DNA from 3 places in the Noviherbaspirillum sp. UKPF54 genome. Region 1 is predicted to be linked to each of the others. Evidence: predicted binding sites of a transcription regulator. Region 1 holds the regulator's gene; each other region holds the start of a gene.
The links. The regulator FNR, encoded in region 1, switches genes on or off when oxygen is low (the NO sensors DNR and NnrR bind a similar motif). The targets are predictions, from matches to a motif close to TTGATNNNNATCAA.

Region 1 (6,636 bases):
CTGGTGATACTTGCCCTGTTCAAGCACGATTTCCAGCTGGTTCGGTCCCACCGCACGGCAGCTCTGCGCGGCCAGCGGCGCGGGCTCGTCATGCAGCTGCACGCCAGCCAGCAGGCGCTCGACCAGGCCCTGCGTCACCAGGTCCGCAGTCGTTGCCAGATACAGCTTGGGGACGTGGCGCTTCGGCGACGATTGCGCGTGGATGAAGGCGCCGTCGTCCGACAGCAGCAGCAAGCCGGTCGTATCGTGATCGAGCCTGCCTACCGGCTGCACGTCGCGCCAGCTGAACTGCTCCGGCAACAGCGTTAGCACGCCCGGATGATGGCTCGGCTTGCGCGAGCATTCAAAGTTGGCAGGCTTGTTCAGTGCGATATAGACGTGTTCGCGGTACTCCCAGCGTTCGCCGAATACCTCGAAATGCAGTCCGGCCGTATCGAATGCGGCACGATAATCGGTGACGGTGTTGCCGTCGACGGTCACTTCGCCGTCGGCCACCAATGCGCGGCACCATTTGCGGGTGCCGAATCCCTGCGATTGCAGGATGCGGTCCAGTGTCAGTTTACTCATGGGCGAACTCTACCAGAAACATTCCGCGCGGATCGTCGCTGGCGGCAGATTGATGTATCCGGTGACGCTGGGCCACGCGGCAGGTATCATTTGCGAAACACCAGAATTGTCTTTTTACTATTTTTTCCACCGCCATGCCGCCTGCTCCCGCGCCGCTGATCGACGCCAGCCACGTCGCCTTCATCCAAGGTGCGGTCGGCATTTCCGTTGCGGCCTGCGACCGCAGCGGCAAGCCAGCCCTGGTGCGCGCCATAGGCTGCCATGTAACCGAGGACCGGCCGCTGGTGACGATCTACCTTTCGGCCATCCAGGCCGCGCAATTGCTCGGCTGCGTCCGCGACAACGGCGCCGTTGCAGTGGTGTTCAGCGAGCCGTCGACGCATCGCACCGTTCAGCTCAAGGGCGCCGGTGCCATCGTCGACGGCTTGCTGGAAGGAGAATGGGAGTGTGTACAGGCCTATCGCGAAGCGTTCGTGCGCGAGCTGGCGCCGCTCGGATTCGACCCGGTGATGGTGCGCACCCTGCTGTCGCACCGGCAAGCCGATATCGTCGCGCTCAGATTCGTGCCATCGGAGGCGTATTCGCAGACACCCGGCCCGCAGGCAGGCGCACCGTTGAAGGCCGGCACATGAAGACCAAGCTCGACGCCATCCGCGAATGCCTCGAAAGCGTCATCCCGGGCACGATCGCCACCGCCTCGCCGCAAGGCGTGCCCAATGTCGCCTACTTGTCGCAGGTGCAGTTCATCGACAGCGAGCACATCGCGCTCTCCTACCAGTTCTTCAACAAGACGCGGCAAAACCTCATGGCTAACCCGCATGCCATGCTGTCGCTCATCAATCCGCTGAGCGGCGCGCAATACCGGCTGTCGATCGAATACCTGCGCACCGAAATCGCTGGCCCGCTCTTTGCCAGCATGAAGGCCAAGCTGGCCGGCATCGCCTCCCATACCGGGATGGGAGGCGTGTTCCGGCTGCTGGGAGCCGATGTCTTTCGCGTGCACGATATCGAACGCGTTCCGGGGGAAACCGTGCAGCCGCCACCGGCGCAACATAACCTGCTGGCCGCGCTGCGCGCAGCCAGCGAGCGGCTGCGTTCCTGCTGCGACCTGGAACGCCTTCTAGCAGAAACCCTGGCCTGCCTGGAGCAGCTGTTCGGCATCCGCTACACCATGATCCTGATGTTCGACGCGCCGAGCGAACGCCTGTACACCGTCGCCAGCCGCGGCTACGAAGCATCGGGCGTTGGTTCGGAAATACCGCTCGGCCATGGCGTCATCGGCGTCGCGGCGCAGGAACGCACGCCCATCCGGATCAGCCACATGAACGCCGAATATTCATACAGCCGCGCCATCCGCGAAAGCGCTTCCCGCAGCGACTGGGCTCACGCGCTCGACACCGAGATCCCGCTGCCGGGCCTGCGCGAATCGCGCAGCCAGCTCGCCGTGCCGGTCACGGCCGCGGAGCGCCTGCTCGGCGTGCTGTATGTCGAAAGCCCGCACGACTTGCGCTTCACTTATGACGACGAGGATGCGCTGGTCACCCTCGCGGCCCAACTCGGCATGGCGGCGCAACTGCTGCAAAACGCCGCGGATGCCGGCGAGGACGCGCCGGCCGTCCAGCCCGCGGCCACGCCGGTCGGGGGAATGCCGCTGACGGTACGTCATTACCGTGAAAATGGCAGCGTTTTCCTGGATGACGACTACCTGATCAAGGGTGTTGCCGGTTCGATTTTCTGGACTCTGCTGCGCGAATATGCCGACAAGAGCCGTACCGAATTCACCAATCGGGAACTGCGCCTCGATTCGCGCTTGCGGCTACCCGACATCAGCGACAACCTCGAAGCGCGCCTGATCCTGCTCAGCCGCCGCCTGACCGAGCGTGGAGCGGCGATCCGCATCGAGAAAACCGGGCGCGGACGCTTCCGGCTGTGCGTCGATCGTCCGCTCCAATTGCGGGAAGGATAGAGAGTGTTATTAACTAAGCCGCCATCCGGTCCTCGATTCCCAGCGCATCTGCCAGCTTGCTCCAGTCGCGCTTGCTCAAGTTCTCACGCGCCACATCCAGCAGCGCGTCGAACGCCGGCGGCGGGACGTGACGGCGGATGAGCGCCAGTTTTTCCGCGCGCTCGCGAGCGCTCAGAGCTGGAATCATCCAGCGCATGGTGGCAAGGGACTCGTCCGGCGGGATCGAGGCGACTAGCGCCTGCTCGATGCCGATGATTTCCTCATCGCTGTGCGTTGCCCACAATACCGCGTTGTTCCCAGTTTCCTCGATATGCATGTGGGCCAGGTTGTCCGCGATGAACAGGCCGAGTTCACGATACAAGTCAGCGATCGCGCCGGAACGCACCTCGTCCTGCGCCCCCTCGACCGCGCTCGCCAGGGTGGAGAGCCTCTCCAGCGCCGATTCATGATGCACGTGCTCCGACGAGATCGTGCACGCCGAACCGGGCTGGCGCGCTTCCATCGCGGTATGGATGAACTGGTTTTCATGCTGCAAATGCCTGCCGCAGAAAACAATCAATGCGCGGACCTGCCCCAGGACGCAGGCCACTTCCCCACCGTCGGAGCCATCCATGGCGCCGACCGCTTGAAGCGTATCGCTCATGAAAAGGCGCAAGGCCTTGTGAATGTGGGCATAAATATCGAAACGCTGAACAACACCTGTGGCGTGCGACTGGGAAGGGGAAATGGCCTGTTCCATGAAGGTCTCCGATCGTTTGGCGGTTGCAAAAGAAGTTCAATTGACGACAGGCCTAGATTACGGACTTATCCGGACCCGTTTTCTTAAAACTTCATTCAATAAACCTTAAAAAAACCTTAAGTTCGGAAGCACGCCTTGTGGCCGTCGCGCGCCAAAGACCATACCGATCACAAGTGATATTTCAACCACACGACCTACGAGAGGAGCGGTAAAATATTGCGATGCGTCAAAAGAGACTGATAAGCTTCGTCCTTCCCGGGCTCGACCTGATCCGGGATCGCGTCGGCTCGCTCGGCGTTGACTTCCCGATTTTGGGAACAAAAGGAGCGTCGAACGCTGCTCCTGTTTTTGACAGTTGTAGCAGCAACGAACATCCATTGCGGCCGCATTCTGGCTTGGCGCCTTGATGTTCAGGGTTCACCGCATGATTTGCCTTGGTATGGCACCGGTTAATCCACGATTTTGCTTGCTTGGTACGGGATTTGCATTAGGATTCTTGACCTGGCTCAATTTTGACCCGAACCCCAAAACGCCTAAAAACCTACAGCGAGCGCGAACATGATTCTGCATAGAATGAATTCTGCCGATATGACTCATCCCGCCTATTCTTCCAATGCATCGGGTGCCGCGAGCGCGCAAGACTTGCGAGCACGCTGTTCCGCCTGTGGCATGCACCAGCTCTGCCTCCCTACGGGGCTCGGCTCGACCGAAATGGACAAGCTGGAAAAGATCATTGGGCGCCGTCGCCGCATCCCGCGCGATGGCCACCTGTATCGCGTCGGCGACCCCTTTACCAACCTGTACGCGATCCGCCTCGGCCATTTCAAGACACACCAAATCAATCCCAGCGGCGACCAGCAGATCACCGGCTTTCAGATGGCCGGGGAACTGTTAGGAATGGATGCCATCAGCACCGATCGTCACCACTGCAACGCCGTGGCGCTGGAAGACAGCGAGGTGTGCGAGATCCCGTTCGCGCGGCTGGAAAGCCTGTTTGCCGAAATTCCGACGCTGCTGCATCACTTTCACCGGATGATGAGCCAGGAAATTACGCGTGAACAAAGCGTCATGCTTTTGCTGGGCAACATGCGGGCGGAACAACGCTTCGCCGCCTTCCTCAGCAATCTGTCATCACGTTATTCCGCACGCGGCTATTCTTCCACCAGCTTCCAGTTGCGCATGACACGCGAGGAAATCGGCAATTATCTCGGCCTGACCATCGAAAGCATCAGCCGATTGTTATCTAAATTCAAGAAGCGCGGCTGGATCAAGGTCAGCAACCGTGAACTGGAACTGCTCGAACCGAACACGCTAAAGGCAGTCGCCGCCGGCACCCTGAGCTGCGCATGATGCGCTTGGGCCTGCGGACAACGCTTAGAGATAAAAAAACCGGGCGCAAGGCCCGGTTTTTTTAGAAACATCAGAAGGGTGGTCGGCGTTCACTCGGCACACCGACCAGATAACAAGTCAGCATGCTGGCCAGTGCACAAAACATCCAGAAACAGAAAAATCCTACGGTATACGCTGCCATCGGACTTACGTCTAGATGAACTCCGAGCATTCCCAGGTCACGCGGATCAAATAGCGAAAAGAAAAAACCTTCCGCGACAATCGCGACCAAAAAAGACGGCCACAAGACGACCATCATCAACCGCGCCATCAAACCACCCTCCTTTCGGCTTCGTCTTTATAAAACGCCATATCAGACTGGCATTCTCGCGTCTCTTTTCTCATTATTGAGAATCGATTTTGATAATCGAGAACGCTCCCTGATACGATATTCGATTTCAAGCCGATCTGCACGCGGCGCGCCAATCCTCATCCTTCGGCGGGCGCGAGGTCAGGCGACAACACGACATCATGCTGTTTTGGCCATGTCCAGACGCCGGTCAGGCGCCAGTCGCGCGCCTGATCTTCCACCTGCACTTGCCAGTTCGCCTGCTCGAGGAAAGCCAAGTCGATCGAGAAATTCCCATTACTATCCGGCCACGCCTCGCGCACGATGTCTTTTTCCGGCAGGGTCGAATGCACCAGGCGGATGGATATCTTGCCGGTCACCGGACGCTGCGGGCTGTCGATATGGCCGATCAGTTTGCCGGCCGCCGGATCGAAGCGCACATTCAATTTCAAGTGCAAATTCGCCGCTACACGGTCGCGCCGCAAGTCTTGGTTGATCGCCTTGCCCTGCTTGTAGTAGTCGTCTACCACCAGGGCATCCGGGCGACTTACCGCGAGCCAGGCGGTGAAGCAGCCTGCCACGACCACCAGGAACGGACCCAGCATCAGAAACCACGGCCAGCGGTTCGCATACCAGGGCGAACCATCGTCCGTCTTCAAACTCGGATCAGCGCTTTGCATCACAATCTCCTTGCATTTAACGCGGTACGAAAAATACCGCCTTTTCCTTCACTTCGACATCCGAACCGTCGGTCGACTCGACTTCGAACATGATCTTGTTCGAACCGGGTTGCCCCTTGCCGTGGGCGATCCGCACGCGCACCGGTACGGCCCGCGAACCGGTCGCGGGCAACGCCACTTCTTCCGCGCCCGCCAGAGCGATGGTCTCGATGCCGGAAACCTTGATCTTATACTTGTGCGGGAATTCGTCAGTGTTCATGATCTGCAGGCGATACACGTTCTCGATCATGCCGTCCTCCACCTCACGCCCCATCGCACCACGGTCGCGGATCACGTCCAGTTTGAGCGGCGTGCGTGTGAGCAGCGAACCCAGGAAGCCTGCCACGATCAGCACCAGGATGCCCGTATAGATGAGCACGCGCGGGCGCATCGTGCGCTGCCGGATCTGCTGCGGGGTGAAATGGTTTTTTAATGCGTTTTCGGTGGTATAGCGGATCAGCCCACGCGGCGAGCCGACCTTGTCCATTACCGAGTCGCAGGCGTCGACGCAGGCGGCGCAGCCGATGCAGTCGTACTGCAGGCCGTTGCGGATATCGATGCCGGTCGGACATACCTGCACGCACATCGAACAGTCGATGCAGTCGCCCAGGTTCGACTTGGCAGCCGACTTGCTGCGCGCGCCGCGCGGATCGCCGCGTTCCTTGTCATAGGTGACGGTGAGCGTGTCCTTGTCGAACATCGAGCTCTGGAAGCGCGCATACGGGCACATGTATTTGCATACCTGCTCGCGCATCCAGCCGGCATTGCCATAGGTGGCAAAGCCGTAAAACAAAACCCAGAACCATTCCCACGGGCCGAGGCCGAGGGTTTTCACTTCGCCCAGCAGTTCGTGCATAGGGGTGAAATAGCCGACGAAGGTAAAGCCGGTCCATAGCGCGATGGCGCCCCAGATCAGGTGCTTCGCCGATTTCTTGGCGACCTTTTCGGCCGTCCATGGCTGCTTGTC
Region 2 (6,636 bases), 250 kb from region 1:
GTTTTCGCTGCTGGCCGAGGCAGCCGAGCTCAACAGGTTTTCCGGCGCGGAGGCCTATTCCTGGCATCGCGGATTACTTGCCGCCCATGAAGACCAGTACGACTTCCGCGTCGCGAAGCGCATCAGGATGGGCTCCGCGCTGAGCGCTGCCGACTACATCGACCTGCACAGAAAGCGACGCGACTGGATCGCAAGGATGGAAAGGGAACTGGGCGCATTCGACGCGCTGCTCATGCCAACGGTCCCGATCGTCGCGCCGCCCATCGCGTACCTCGAGGCGTCGGAAGACGCATTTTTTAAGGCCAATGCTCTCCTGCTGCGCAATCCGTCCACCATCAACCTGCTCGACGGCTGCGCGATCTCGCTGCCTTGCCATGCGCCGGGCACGCTGCCGGTCGGGCTAATGATCGCCGGACCGGCAATGTCGGATGCGAAGGTGCTGGCCATCGCGCGCGCCGCCGAAGCAGCGCTGCGCCAATAACATCCCGAATGGCGACCGCGCGCCGGACTTGCAGTTATCATTGCGCCTTTGCTTATCCAGGAAATCCCATGCCAGGCATTCCTTTCGCCAGCCGCTCCTTCGAACCGAAGCTCGCGGCATTTGGGCTATCCTTGCCCGCCGTCCTCGCGCTCGCCTGCTGCAATGCGCTGGCAGCGCCGACATGCAGCCGGGAGATTCCGGTTCATGGCAAATGTGAAATCTCGCTGGAAGCGCTGCACCCGACCCAGCCGGCGATCGGAGCGATGCAGGTCGAAGAGCGCGCGGCGCGAATGCCTCCCGGGATCGACGGCGCCCAGTACACCAGCAAGTGGGCGGTTCCGGTGGTGCAGGCTCCGGATGGCAAGTTTTATCTGACCGATGGACATCATCTTGCCAGCGTACTCACGCGCGTTGGTGCGGAAAAAATAACGGCTGAAGTGATTCACCGTTTCGACAACCGCGCCTCCTTCTGGGATCAGATGCGAGCCCGGCACTGGGTGTATCTGTTCGACTCCCACGGCAAACCCATCACGCCGGAGGAACTGCCGGCGCATATCAAGGACTTGGGCGACGATGCCTATCGCTCTCTTGCCGGCTATGCGGAAGATGCCGGATTCTTCAAGAAGACCGACGCCTACTTCATGGAGTTCGCCTGGGCGCGTTACTTCGGCGAGCGCATGGGCTGGCAGCCGATAGACCGGCTGACCCTGCTCTCCGCGCTCCAGACGGCGCAAAAGCTGGCCTGCCAACCGGAAGCACAGGACTTGCCGGGGTACGCCGGGCCTTGCGCCTCGAACAAATGACATGCAGATAATGCATCGCCGCCATCGGCGCATGCCAAAAATTGTTTAACTTCTCAGGAGTGATGCAGGCCAGTCACAAGTCACATGCATTGTGTAACCACTTTCCCTGCCGAAAGAATAAAATGATGCCAGCGAACTAGATATGTGTCTGGCAGTCTATGCTGTCACTTGGCAATTGGCAGCACGCGCCGGATCGAAGCTTTATCTTTCAACACATTTTGTACTGCAATGGCGTAGCAAACCTGTTTGTTCATGCAAGCGCGTTTCCGAGCCTGCGGGCACAGGCCCGCCGTGTCATCCGATGCGGCGGCGTCCCGCAAGGCTCTCGTCCACACACCCAATGACAGGTTAAATAAGTGACAAAGCAGGTCGTAGTTATCGGCGGGGGCGTCGTCGGCGTCTGCACCGCCTATTTTCTTGCCGAAGCAGGACATGAAGTCGCAGTCATCGAGCGCCACCACAATGTCGCTCATGAAGCAAGCTTTGCCAATGCCGGCATCGTCGCTCCCGGCCATGTGGCGCCATGGGCGGCGCCGGGCATGCCGCGCAAGATACTCTCGTCGCTTTTCCGGTCGGAGGCGCCGGTCCTGCTCAAGCCGAGCACCGACCGCGCCCTGTGGCGCTGGCTGCGCCGCTGGGTAGCCGAGTGCGACCTGGAGCGATACCGGATCAACAAGACCCGGATGCAGCGCATCGCGTTCTACAGCAGGGAGCTGCTGCACCAGCTGCGCGAGACATATGAAATCGAATACGAGCAGACCGAAGGCGTGCTGCAGCTGTTTCGCACCGACCAGGAAATGAAGCTGGCCGAACCGGCCCTGGAGCTGCTCGCCGAATACGAAGTGCCGCACCAGCTGGTCGATCCCGAAACCGCCCGCCTGATCGAGCCGTCGCTTTCCACGACAACGAAACTGGCCGGCGCATTGCATTTGCCTCAGGATCACGCAGGCAATTGTCCGCTGTTTGCAAAGCGGCTGCGGAATATCGCCAGTTCGATGGGCGTGCAGTTCTATTTTTCGAACACGGTGCGCTCGATCGAACAGGAAGGCGGGCAGGTATGGGTAAACATCGACGAGCGCCGGTTTGCCGCCGATGCGGCCGTGATCGCCGCAGGTATCGATAGCCTGCCGCTGCTCAAATCGATCGGCATCACCGTCCCGATGTACCCGGTCAAGGGATATTCGGCGACGGCCGCGATCAAGAACTTCGATCAATCGCCGCACGCGGCGCTGCTCGACGAATCCTACAAGGTCGCCATCACCCGGCTGGGTGGCCGGGTGCGCGTATCGGGCACGGCCGAGTTCGGCTCGGACACGACCCAGCTGAATCAGGCCGCGTTGCGCACGCTCGTCAAGGTGGGCGCCGACTGGTTCCCGGACGCAGCCAACTATGCGACAGCCAATTTCTGGTGCGGCGTGCGCCCCATGCTGCCGGATGGCCCCCCTATTCTGGGCGCCACGCCGGTGCGCAATGTCTATCTCAATATCGGGCACGGCAGCAGCGGATGGGCCATGGCAGCCGGTTCCGGCAAGGTGCTGGCCGATATCATTTCGGCGCGCTCTCCCGACATCGACATGGACGGCTTGACCCTTGCCCGCTATGGATAAGGTTGACTGCCTGGTCGTCGGCGCGGGCGTCGTCGGCCTGGCGGTCGCGCGCGAACTTGCGCAGCGTGGAAGAGAAGTTCTGGTAGCAGAAAGACATGCGGCAATTGGCATGGAAACCAGTTCGCGCAACAGCGAAGTGATTCATGCCGGCCTATACTATCCGACAGGCAGCCTGAAGGCCCGACTCTGCGTGGCCGGACGGCATTCGCTGTACGCCTATTGCGAAGACCGTCACATCGCCTACCGCCAGTGCGGCAAGCTGATCGTCGCCACCACCGAGTCTCAGCTCGACAAGCTCGCCGCCATCCATGCGCAGGCCCAGGCCAATGGCTGTCATGAAGTCGCGATGCTCACCGCCGCACAAGCCCGGGCGATGGAGCCGGCCTTGTCCTGTATCGCAGCGCTGTCATCCCCCCGCACCGGCATCCTCGACAGCCACGCCTACATGCTCGCGCTGCAGGCGGACGCCGAACGCGCTGGCGCGCTGTTTGCGTTCGACAGTGAAATTGCCGGCGGCGTCGCGCATGCCGACGGCATCGCTGTGCTGGTACGCGATGGAGGCGGAAACGAAACGGAAGTGCTGGCTAAAACGGTGATCAATTGCGGTGGTCTATGGGCGCCGCAGCTTGCACGCGCCATCGACGGTCTGGATGCGGATAGCGTTCCGCATCCCTACTTCGCCAAGGGGAATTACTATTCGCTCGCCGGCCATGTGCCTTTTTCCAGGCTGATCTATCCGATTCCGGAAGCGGGCGGGCTGGGAGTACACCTAACGCTCGACTTGGGCGGACAAGCGCGCTTCGGGCCGGATGTCGAATGGCTCGCCAATGCGGACGGCGCGCTCGATTACGCCGTCGACCCCGGGCGCGCAGACAAGTTTTACACCGAAATCCGCGCGTACTGGCCACAGCTGCCGGACGCTGCCCTACAACCAGCATATGCCGGCGTGCGCCCGAAAGTCAGCCCGCCCGGTAGCAGCGCCGACTTTCTGTTCTCCACGCACGGCCATCCCCGTTACCTGGGTTTGTACGGCATCGAATCTCCCGGCCTGACCGCGTCGCTTGCGATCGCGGCGCACATGGCCGGGATGCTGACGCTATCCTGAACGCGTCAGGCAGTTACCAGGAAGTCGATAACGATTGCGCCCGGCTCACGCTGCACGTAGGCCATTTTGACGCCTTCGCCGAAGTGCGCATGAATTTGCGACAGCAGCGGCAGCGGATCATGGTCATTGCAAAAACGCATGGTTTCGCCCGGCTGCAATGCGCTCAGCGCACCGAAGATCGCCGCATGGCGGAAGCGCTTTGCGATGCCGCGCGCGTCAAATGGATAAACGCCTTCGGCGATGACCGGATGGGAACAATCGTGTGCCATGAAACTACTCCTGTGGTGAAATGAAATCTTCCTCGGATCGAACGTCCGCAACCGGGCGCTCTCATTAATCCTGGGCATTGCCCGGATTTAAGATCCATTCTAAATGCAGCTTTTAAATGATGCAAATAAAATGAATGTTTTTTGAGTGACGTAGAATGTTCGCAACCTAGAGTTACTTAGCATAAAATCAAGCTCCATCCCTGCCGGTAACGCCATTTCAACCAACCTGCTCCACCACTGCTCCATGCCATCGCCCCACGCGCTGTACTCGGTAGCGGAAATTCGCGCCATTGAACAGGCTGCACTCGCCGCACTGCCCGCCTTCACCTTGATGCAGCGCGCCGGTCAAGCCGCTGCGAAACGCGCCCTCGAGCTCGTCGGCCCACTCCGGCACCACGCACCCATCCTCGTCCTGGCCGGCCCCGGCAACAACGGCGGCGACGCACTGGAAGCCGCCACCCACCTTGCACGGGAAGGCGCGTCGGTCACCGTTTTGCTGTTTGCGGATTCAGATCGCCAATCGGAAGATTCCAGGCGCGCACACAAGAATGCGAAAAACAGCCCGCTGCGATTTGCCGACCCGGCCTGCGGGGAACAAGTCATCACCGCCTCGCGCTGGTCGCTTATCGTCGACGGATTGTTCGGGATTGGCTTGGCCCGGGCCATTTCCGCACCGCTGCGCAGCGTGATAGAACAGGTCAACAATCTCGATTGCAAGGTGCTGGCGCTGGATGTCCCCAGCGGCCTCGATGCCGATACCGGAAATATCGTCGGCCCCGAAGGTATCGCGATACGAGCAACCGACACGGTGACCTTCATCGGCGGCAAGCCTGGATTGCATACAGGGCATGGACGGGACTACGCCGGGCACGTGGAGGTGGCGGACCTGGATATCGGGCGCGAATTCTTCGTCGACGCCAAGGCGCAGCTCAATCGGCCGGAATTGTTTTCCGACTATTTGCGACCCCGTCCACACAACTCGCACAAGGGCTCTTTCGGCGATGTCATCGTGGCCGGCGGCGCGCATGGGATGAGCGGCGCGGCCATTCTGGCAGCGCGCGCTGCGGCGAAATGCGGCGCTGGTCGCGTGTTCGCGGCATTCCTTTCCGAGCCGCCGGCCTACGACAGCGCGCAGCCGGAACTGATGTGCCGCCATGCGCATGACATGGACTTTGCTTCATCGGCGGTCACGATCGGTCCCGGCCTCGGCACATCAAATGCCGCGAGGGACATCTTGACGCGCGCGTTGCTGTCCGGCGCGCCGCTAGTGATCGATGCGGACGCCTTGAACCTGATTGCCTCAAGCGACGATTTGCGCCTAAAACTGCGCAGTCGCGGCCACCCGGCGCTTCTGACGCCCCACCCGCTGGAAGCGGCGAGATTGCTGAACACGAGCGCCGCGCGCGTTCAGGCAGATCGTCTGGCGGCAGCACGCCAGCTGGCTGCGGAGTTAAACTCGGTCGTTCTGCTGAAGGGCTCGGGAACTATAGTCGCCCAGCCGGGCGGCGAACTGGCGATCAATACCACGGGCAATCCCGCGCTTGCAACGGCGGGCACCGGTGATGTCCTTGCAGGGATATGCGGCGCCTTGCTCGCGCAAGGCTGGAAGGCGTGGCCCGCAGCCCTCGCCGGCTGCTGGCTGCATGGATCAGCAGCCGACACCCTCGTAGCTCAAGGTACAGGCCCTATCGGGCTGACCGCGAGTGAACTCATTCCATGCGTACGTGCGCTTCTCAACCGCCTTAGCCATAAGCATGGCGTGGACGAACCATCGAATAGCCAATGAAAGTCCGCGCGTGACGATTATGATGCCAGTCGTCCCGCGGCGATGGTAATGGTGCGCTGGCAGCGCGCAGCAATCGATGGATCGTGCGTGACCAGCACCAGGGTCGAGCCGCGCTCCCGATTCAGTTCGAACATCAGCTGGATGATGGCTTCCCCGGTCACCGCATCGAGGCTGCCGGTCGGTTCGTCCGCCAGCAGCAGTGGCGGCTCGGTCACAAAGGCGCGCGCCAGCGCGACTCGCTGCTGCTCTCCCCCAGACAGGTATTTCGGATAGTGCCGCAAGCGGCTGGCAAGGCCAACTCGTGCCAGCATTGCCTCCGCCTTTTCCCTTGCGTCGCCATCGCGCCGCAATTCCATTGGCAGCATCACGTTTTCCAGCGCGGTCAGATGCGCCAGCAGCTGGAATGACTGAAACACGAATCCGAGCATGGCTTGACGCAGCGCGGCGCGCCCATCCTCGTCCAGCGCGAAGATATCCACCCCACCAAGTTTTACGGTGCCGCCCGATGGCGTATCGAGACCGGCCAGCAAGCCAAGCAAGGTCGACTTGCCGGAACCGGAAGCACCCACGATCGCGAGAGTCTCC
Region 3 (6,636 bases), 2.3 Mb from region 1:
GAGACAACCCTGGTTCCACATGATGTCTTCCAGGTAGTTCAACTGGCTGTCGTCGATAAACAGCGTCAGCTCGCCGGCTTCGGTGAAATCGGTCTGCGCGGCCAGCAGCGACATGGAGTTCAGGCGCTCGTCCCCGCGCTGCGCCAGGTAGGCCGCGGCGATCGCCAGCAGCGTGCCGCCCAGGCAGTAGCCGGCCGCGTTCACCTTGCGACCCGGCGCGATGGCGCTCACCGCGTCGAGCGCATCGAGCACGCCCAGCCGCAGGTAATCCTCCAGGCCGAGGCCGCTGTCGTCCGCGCCGGGGTTGTGCCAGGAGATCATGAATACCGTGTGTCCCTGGTTCACCAGGAAATTCACCAGCGAGTTGTGCGGCGACAGATCGAGGATGTAGTACTTCATGATCCAGGCCGGCACGATCAGGATCGGCTCGGCATGGACGTTCTTCGTTTTCGGCGCGTACTGGATCAGCTCGATCAGGCGATTGCGCAATACCACCGTGCCGGGTGTGACGGCCACATCACGCCCGACCTGGAAGTTTTCCGTACCAACCGGCGGCTTGCCGCCGACGCCGCGCTCCATATCCTCCAGAAAATTCATCGCGCCGCGCACCAGGTTTTGCCCGCCTTCGCGCATTGTCACGTCCAGCGCTTCCGGATTGGTGGCGATGAAATTGACGGGCGATGCCATGTCGAGCAGCTGGCGCGCCACGAACGACACCACCTGCTCGTGGTGCCGCGACACGCCTCCGATGCCGGTGGTAACGTTGTGCCACCACTGCTGGTTCAGCAGAAAACCCTGGTGGATCAGGTCGAACGGCCATTGCTGCCATTTCTGATCGCGGAAGCGGCGATCCTGGAACAGCGGCTCGATGCACGATTCGCACTGCTCACCGCTCATCCTGCGCTGGACATAGCGGCTCAGGCGCAGCGACTTGCGCCAGGCCTTCTCCACCAGCTTTTGCCATTTCCCCGGCGACTGCGCCAGGTGCAGCGCCCAATCGGTGTAAGCCAGTGCCAGGCTGGCAGGCGAAATGCCGAGGGTGGCACGCCCGTACGCGGCATGCAACACGCGGTCGATCGTTTCCGGCGGTTCGATATCCGGCGCCGCGCCAGGCACCAGCGCCGCCTTGGCCGGCAGCGCCGCCCCCATGTCCACCCGTGGCTTGTCCATCTCTTGTTCTCCTTGTTTGTGGCTGCGCCAGCCGGCGCGACACGTCGTGCGGAATTAATGCGACATCAGCACCGGCACTGTCATTGCGTCGAGCACCGCGCGCGTGACGCCGCCCAGCAGCACTTCGCGAAAGCGCGCATGGCCATAGCCGCCCATCACGATCAGGTCGGCGCCGAAATAGGCGGTATGCGCCAGCAGTGCGCCGCCGACATCGCCCGCCGAGGACAGCAGGCTTACCTCGACCTTGACGCCGTGGCGGGCCAGGAACAGCGCGATGTCGGCGCCCGGCTCCTCGCCATGCGCCTGCGGTCCGATTTCCGCGTCGAATATCGCGACCTGGACTTGGGCGGCCTGCCGCAGCAGGGGAATGGCGGCATGCACCGTGCGCGCGGCCTGCATGCCGCCGTCCCAGGCGAGCAGCACGCGCGGCGCGTCCAGAGTAAATGTCCCCTCAGCGGGCACGATCAGCACCGGGCAAGCCGAGTTCATCATCACGTATTCCGTCAGCGTCTGCCCCCGCAGGGAGTCGGAGAGGTCATGCTGACCGATGACCAGCAGATCACTGTAGCGCGCCTGCAGGCAAAGCGCCGCCCCCGCATCGTCCTCGATCACGCGTTTTTCGAACGACTGCACGCCGGCTCGGCCGGCGGCGCGCGCGAACCGCCCCAGCGCGGCGTACGCCTGCTCCTTGAGCTGATCCAGGTAGGCCGGCGCCGCCGCCGCTGCGACACCTGTCAATCCGCCGAGGTGGAAATACGCCGGCAAACCGGTTGCCGCCACGCCCACCAGATGGGCGCCGCAGCCCACCGCATAGTGCGCGGCCAGCGCGATGCGCGACTGCGCCTGGGGCGAATCGTCGACGTAGACACCGATTGTGCTGTACCCATGAACCATGTGACACCTCCCTCCGGCCGTTGCGCGCCGTGTTGCAAATAGTTATTAAAAAAATACTATGGTCAATGCCCAGCGATTTAAATGACCAAGATCAAAAAATCCCCTGTGTGTGCGTGCCGGAATTCATTGACTTGAGTCATGCAATTTTCCTGACCGGCGTCTTACCATGGGCCGCTCGCGTCGCACCAGCCAGCGCCATCCTTGCAGTGCCGGCGGTGCGCGGCGCTTTTACCCACACAGGGAGAACCCACATGACTTATCGCATCGTCGCCGTTCATGTCAACGAATCACAGCATCTGATCGACCGCATCAACGTCGCGGCCCAGGTCGCGCGCGACGCCGGCGCACATCTCGTCGGCGTGGCGTGCAGCGGCCCGGCCGACAACTACTACATGGCCGACCTGCTCGGCGCCGGCGCGGCCGGGTTGAACATTTACCGCGACTTCATGAAGGAACAGTGCGCGACCAATCTTGCAGCCTTCGAGGCGGCGGCCGACAAGGCCGGGGTGCCGTTTTTCGAAAAGCGCGTGATCGAGGACGAAGCCGGCATCGCCCTGTGTCTGCAGGCGCGCTACAGCGACCTCTTGGTCGTCGGTCAGCCGGATCCGGACGAAATGCCGCCGGCGCAACGTGCCGACATGGTCGAATACGTGCTGATGCATAGCGGCCGGCCGCTGCTGCTGGTGCCATATGCATGGAAGGCCGGCGCCATCGGCAAGAGGGTGATGGTGGCCTGGGACGGCAGCCTGGAAGCGGCGCGCGCCGTCTCCGGCGCCATTCCGCTGCTGCGCAACGCAAGGCTGGTACAGGTCAACGTATTCAATCCCGAGGTCGGCCCGGACGCGCACGGCGAAGAACCCGGCGCCGATATCGCGCTCTACCTGGAACGGCACGGCATCGAGGTCGAAGTCTCGCGCCAGCACGTCGGCCACCAGATCGATGTCGGCAATGCGATGCTGTCGCACGCGGCCGACATCGGCGCCGACCTGATCGTGATGGGCGGCTATGGCCATGCGCGCTTTCGCGAAGTGCTCATGGGCGGCGTCACGCAAACCATCCTGCGCTCGATGACGGTGCCGGTACTGATGTCGCACTGACGCCGGCGACCAGGCCCGGGCACTGCCGAGCACGTTCGGGCGCGACGTTGCATAATCCTTGTTTAAGGATTACGCATGGAGCGCACATGACTTTCGCCGCCTGGATCACCTTTTTCTTCGCCGCCTGCATCATCGCCGTCTCTCCCGGGTCGGGCGCCGTACTGTCGATGTCGCACGGCCTGTCCTACGGCGTGCGCAAGACCACCGGCACCATCCTCGGGCTGCAGCTCGGTCTGCTGCTGGTGCTGTTCATCGCCGGCGCGGGCGTCGGTTCGCTGCTGCTGGCATCCGAAGTCGCCTTCCGCGTCGTCAAGACCGTCGGCGCGCTGTACCTGATCTATCTCGGCTTTGCGCAATGGCGCGCCAAGGTGCAAGTGCGCTCCGACCTGCCGGCGCGGGAACCGGCGCAGACAGCCGTGCCGCCGCTGCGCCGGCGCCTGTTGCTCGGCTTCCTCACCAATGCCACCAATCCGAAAGGCATCATCTTCATGGTGGCGGTACTGCCGCAATTCATCACACACGACGCGCCGGTGCTGCCGCAGTTGCTGATCCTGGCGGCCACCATGTGCACGGTGGACCTGGCCGTGATGCACGGTTATGCCTTCGCCGCATCATCGATGCAGCGCTTTTTCCGCGACGCACGCGCAGTGAAAATGCAAAACGCGTTTTTCGGCAGCATCCTGATGGCCGTCGGCGCGGCGCTATTTTTTGTCAAGCGCAGTCCGAACGCCTGATCGCGTTTCATGCAACGACACGTTGCGGCCGGCGCAAGACAACATGACTTGCAGCGCCGGCCTTTCTTCCCTCTCCTTTGCCCGGAAAAAATGATGGCCTTCGCGCACGGCGTGCAATAACGCCGGCAAGCATCAATGCGGCGCGCATGTGATTGCCGCGTGCGCGCCGCCCCCCAAACTTCGCCGCTTTTGGCCGGCACCTTGAGCTTCTACAAACCGCACGCAGGAAGGCGAAATATCTTGAGTAGTACTGCGCCCGCGATCGATGCCGCTTGATCGCAGGCAGCTTGCCCGACCATCCATCAAACTCCGCAAAGGAGAATGACATGCAGCATGCCGCCTGCTCCTCCGCCATCCGCCTGCTTTGCTGCATCGGCATTACTTTGTTGACCGTTACCGCCCGCGCCCAGGTCAGCGAGTTCGCCAACGCGGCCGAGTGCCGCATGCATTGGGACGATGAATTCGCCAGCTATGCGCGGCAATACAAGGCTTGTGGCCCTGAGTGCCTGTCGAGCGAAACCAGGCGCCACGAATACCTGCGGTACAGCGACTGGCTCAACCGGCTGGAACAGTGGCATGAATTCTGCCGCGCCATGAACAGCACCGAGCTGCAGCTGCGCGAGCGGGAAGCAGCTGCCGCCTGGCGGATTTCCCTGCGCGCGGAGGGACAGTCGAGCTGCGAACTGATCCGCTCCGGCGAAGTGAAGTTCCGCTTTCAGTGGAAGGAAAAAGGCGGCAAGCGGTGCTATTCCAATTCCGGCATGCACAAGCGCGCCGCAGCGTGCTGTTAGACGTCACACTGGGTCACGCAGCTATAAGTTGTACCACGCCTTAATCCAGTGGCCGGTCGGTATGCCGCCATACCGCGTCCGGCTCGCTCCTGGCGACGATGCGCTCCCACTTGGTGCCGCAGGCATGGCAAACGTAGTACTCGACGTGGCCGGTCGCGGTGGCACCGAAATTGATGCCCGCCTGCGAATGCAGCAGCAGTTCGGCGTGTGGCGACACGGCGGCGTTGCGCCCAACGAGCGCCTTGCAGTCAGCGCACTCGGCCATGTGCCGCTCCGCTGCTGCATGAATACGCTTGCATTGCCATAGTCCCTCCAGAGTTTCGCACGGATTGGCGAGTTATCTTCACCTTCATACGGTGCGTTGACCTTGACGACAACACCTTGCGCCGTATCAGACGCGGGATTTGAATCGCCGCAAGACTGTGCCGCCGGTTTTCCGTTGCACATGTTCCATTCCGAAAGCTGTTGTATGCACGCTGCAGCGGTATCGGGACGCGTGAGATGGATCAACGCGCGCAGCAGCCCGGCAAACGACAGTTAACCCCGGCTCGACAACCCCGGCGGCGCCCCCTACTCCGACATGCACCGCCGTTTGCGGCGCCCGTTCCGGCGAGGAAGGCGCCCCGGTCCGACGCCTTCCCCCCAACCACCAAAAAGGAATCCCCATGATCGCATTTCAGGCAAAGGAAAGCACCGCGCAACTGCAGGACGCCGACGTCACCGATGTCGACACCCAAACCGACATGCATGCAGCCGCCGGCAACGAGGGCGCGGCGGCGGTCAAGGAAAGCATCGTCAGTCGCCTGTCGGGCAAGGCCGCCGATGCCGACATCGTCATCGTGGTCAGGGCCACGGTGTCGGACGCGCTTAAGGCCGGCGGCGGCGCGGCGGCCGAACTCACGCAAGTCATCCACAACGTGGTCACCGGTGCCATCCAGGCCGCCGAGCAGGTCGGCCTGGACCTGACCGCCAGCATCAAGAGCGTCACCAAGGGTGTGGTACAGGGCGTGCATGAAGTCGGCGGCGACGTCATCGCCGCGGCGGCCGAAACCGCGCATGCGGTCATCAAGCATGCCTCCATGGTCGGCAACGACGCCGGCCGCGCTGCACGGCATGCGGCCAATGGCATCATCGAAGGCGCCGCCGACACCGGCGGCAACGCCGCCCACGCGGCAAAGCGCGCCGCCGAAGGCGCCATCGTCGAGGCCGGCAAGATCGGCAACCTGGCGGTCAGGACGGTCAAGGAAGTCGTGATCGGCGTGAGCGACAGCGTCGGCCAAGTGGTCGCCAGCGTGCTGCCGCACTCGGTGCGCCGCGCCGCGCAGACGGAGCACGCGCCACAGGATTGAGCGAGCCGCGCAAGCGCTGCTGGAAAACTGGCCGGGCCACGAGCCCGCCAGTGCCGCGCTTGACGGCGTGGTGAATGCGAGCACCGCTAGCGCGGCGTCTTCAGCGGGTGAGATTCCACGACTGCTGTTGCGGATACCGGTCCCAGAACTGTCCCCACTGCGCCAGGTTATCTCGCCTGCCGGATTTCAGGATGCAAGCGCGCCACTGTTCGCTGCCCTTGGCATAGCCGGCCTTTTCGCATCCGGGACCATACTGCGGCGCCATCGCGAGGGCCGGGTCGGCATCGTACGCAGCTCGCTGGTCGGCGGTCGAGCAAGCCGCGAGCAATGCCATCGCGGCCAGCAACACAATTGGTGTACGCATCGCGATCTCCTTCATGCTTAAGTGAAACACCTCCACGATGGAAGCGGTTCCCGCATGAAGGATTGGAGCGCGGCGCGGAAACGGAAGTTCGATCTGCCTGCAATGTCGTTACGGCAATCACAGCATCAGGCTGCGTTCTGTTCCCGGGCGCGCAATGCCATTGCCATGCCGAACGCCGACTGCATGAAGGCCAGCACGCTGGCGAATTCCTGGTCGTTCAATTCGCGCGCATCGTCG

Region 2: a site for FNR is predicted at 4,382-4,395, ahead of FAY22_RS07400 (DUF2249 domain-containing protein). Genes of this name have one in related genera too.
Region 3: a site for FNR is predicted at 2,191-2,204, ahead of FAY22_RS19440 (universal stress protein). Genes of this name have one in related genera too.

The regions. Positions count from the first base shown of each region.
Region 1 covers NZ_CP040128.1:1,830,834-1,837,469, forward strand. Annotated here, with positions in the region: gene FAY22_RS08450 (pseudouridine synthase) at 1-567, opposite strand, end outside; gene FAY22_RS08455 (pyridoxamine 5'-phosphate oxidase family protein) at 702-1,199, shown strand; gene FAY22_RS08460 (GAF domain-containing protein) at 1,196-2,533, shown strand; gene FAY22_RS08465 (hemerythrin domain-containing protein) at 2,547-3,272, opposite strand; gene fnr (fumarate/nitrate reduction transcriptional regulator Fnr) at 3,942-4,622, shown strand; gene FAY22_RS08480 (FixH family protein) at 5,091-5,630, opposite strand; gene ccoG (cytochrome c oxidase accessory protein CcoG) at 5,647-6,636, opposite strand, start outside.
Region 2 covers NZ_CP040128.1:1,577,669-1,584,304, reverse strand. Annotated here, with positions in the region: gene FAY22_RS07420 (amidase) at 1-481, shown strand, start outside; gene FAY22_RS07415 (ParB-like protein) at 550-1,284, shown strand; gene FAY22_RS07410 (D-amino acid dehydrogenase) at 1,641-2,891, shown strand; gene FAY22_RS07405 (NAD(P)/FAD-dependent oxidoreductase) at 2,884-3,996, shown strand; gene FAY22_RS07400 (DUF2249 domain-containing protein) at 4,002-4,265, opposite strand; gene FAY22_RS07395 (NAD(P)H-hydrate dehydratase) at 4,510-6,051, shown strand; gene FAY22_RS07390 (ABC transporter ATP-binding protein) at 6,069-6,636, opposite strand, start outside.
Region 3 covers NZ_CP040128.1:4,209,789-4,216,424, reverse strand. Annotated here, with positions in the region: gene FAY22_RS19450 (alpha/beta hydrolase) at 1-1,170, opposite strand, end outside; gene FAY22_RS19445 (universal stress protein) at 1,225-2,064, opposite strand; gene FAY22_RS19440 (universal stress protein) at 2,316-3,161, shown strand; gene FAY22_RS19435 (LysE family transporter) at 3,248-3,895, shown strand; gene FAY22_RS19430 (hypothetical protein) at 4,222-4,686, shown strand; gene FAY22_RS19425 (hypothetical protein) at 4,727-4,951, opposite strand; gene FAY22_RS19420 (hypothetical protein) at 5,352-6,035, shown strand; gene FAY22_RS19415 (hypothetical protein) at 6,136-6,399, opposite strand; gene FAY22_RS19410 (helix-turn-helix transcriptional regulator) at 6,525-6,636, opposite strand, start outside.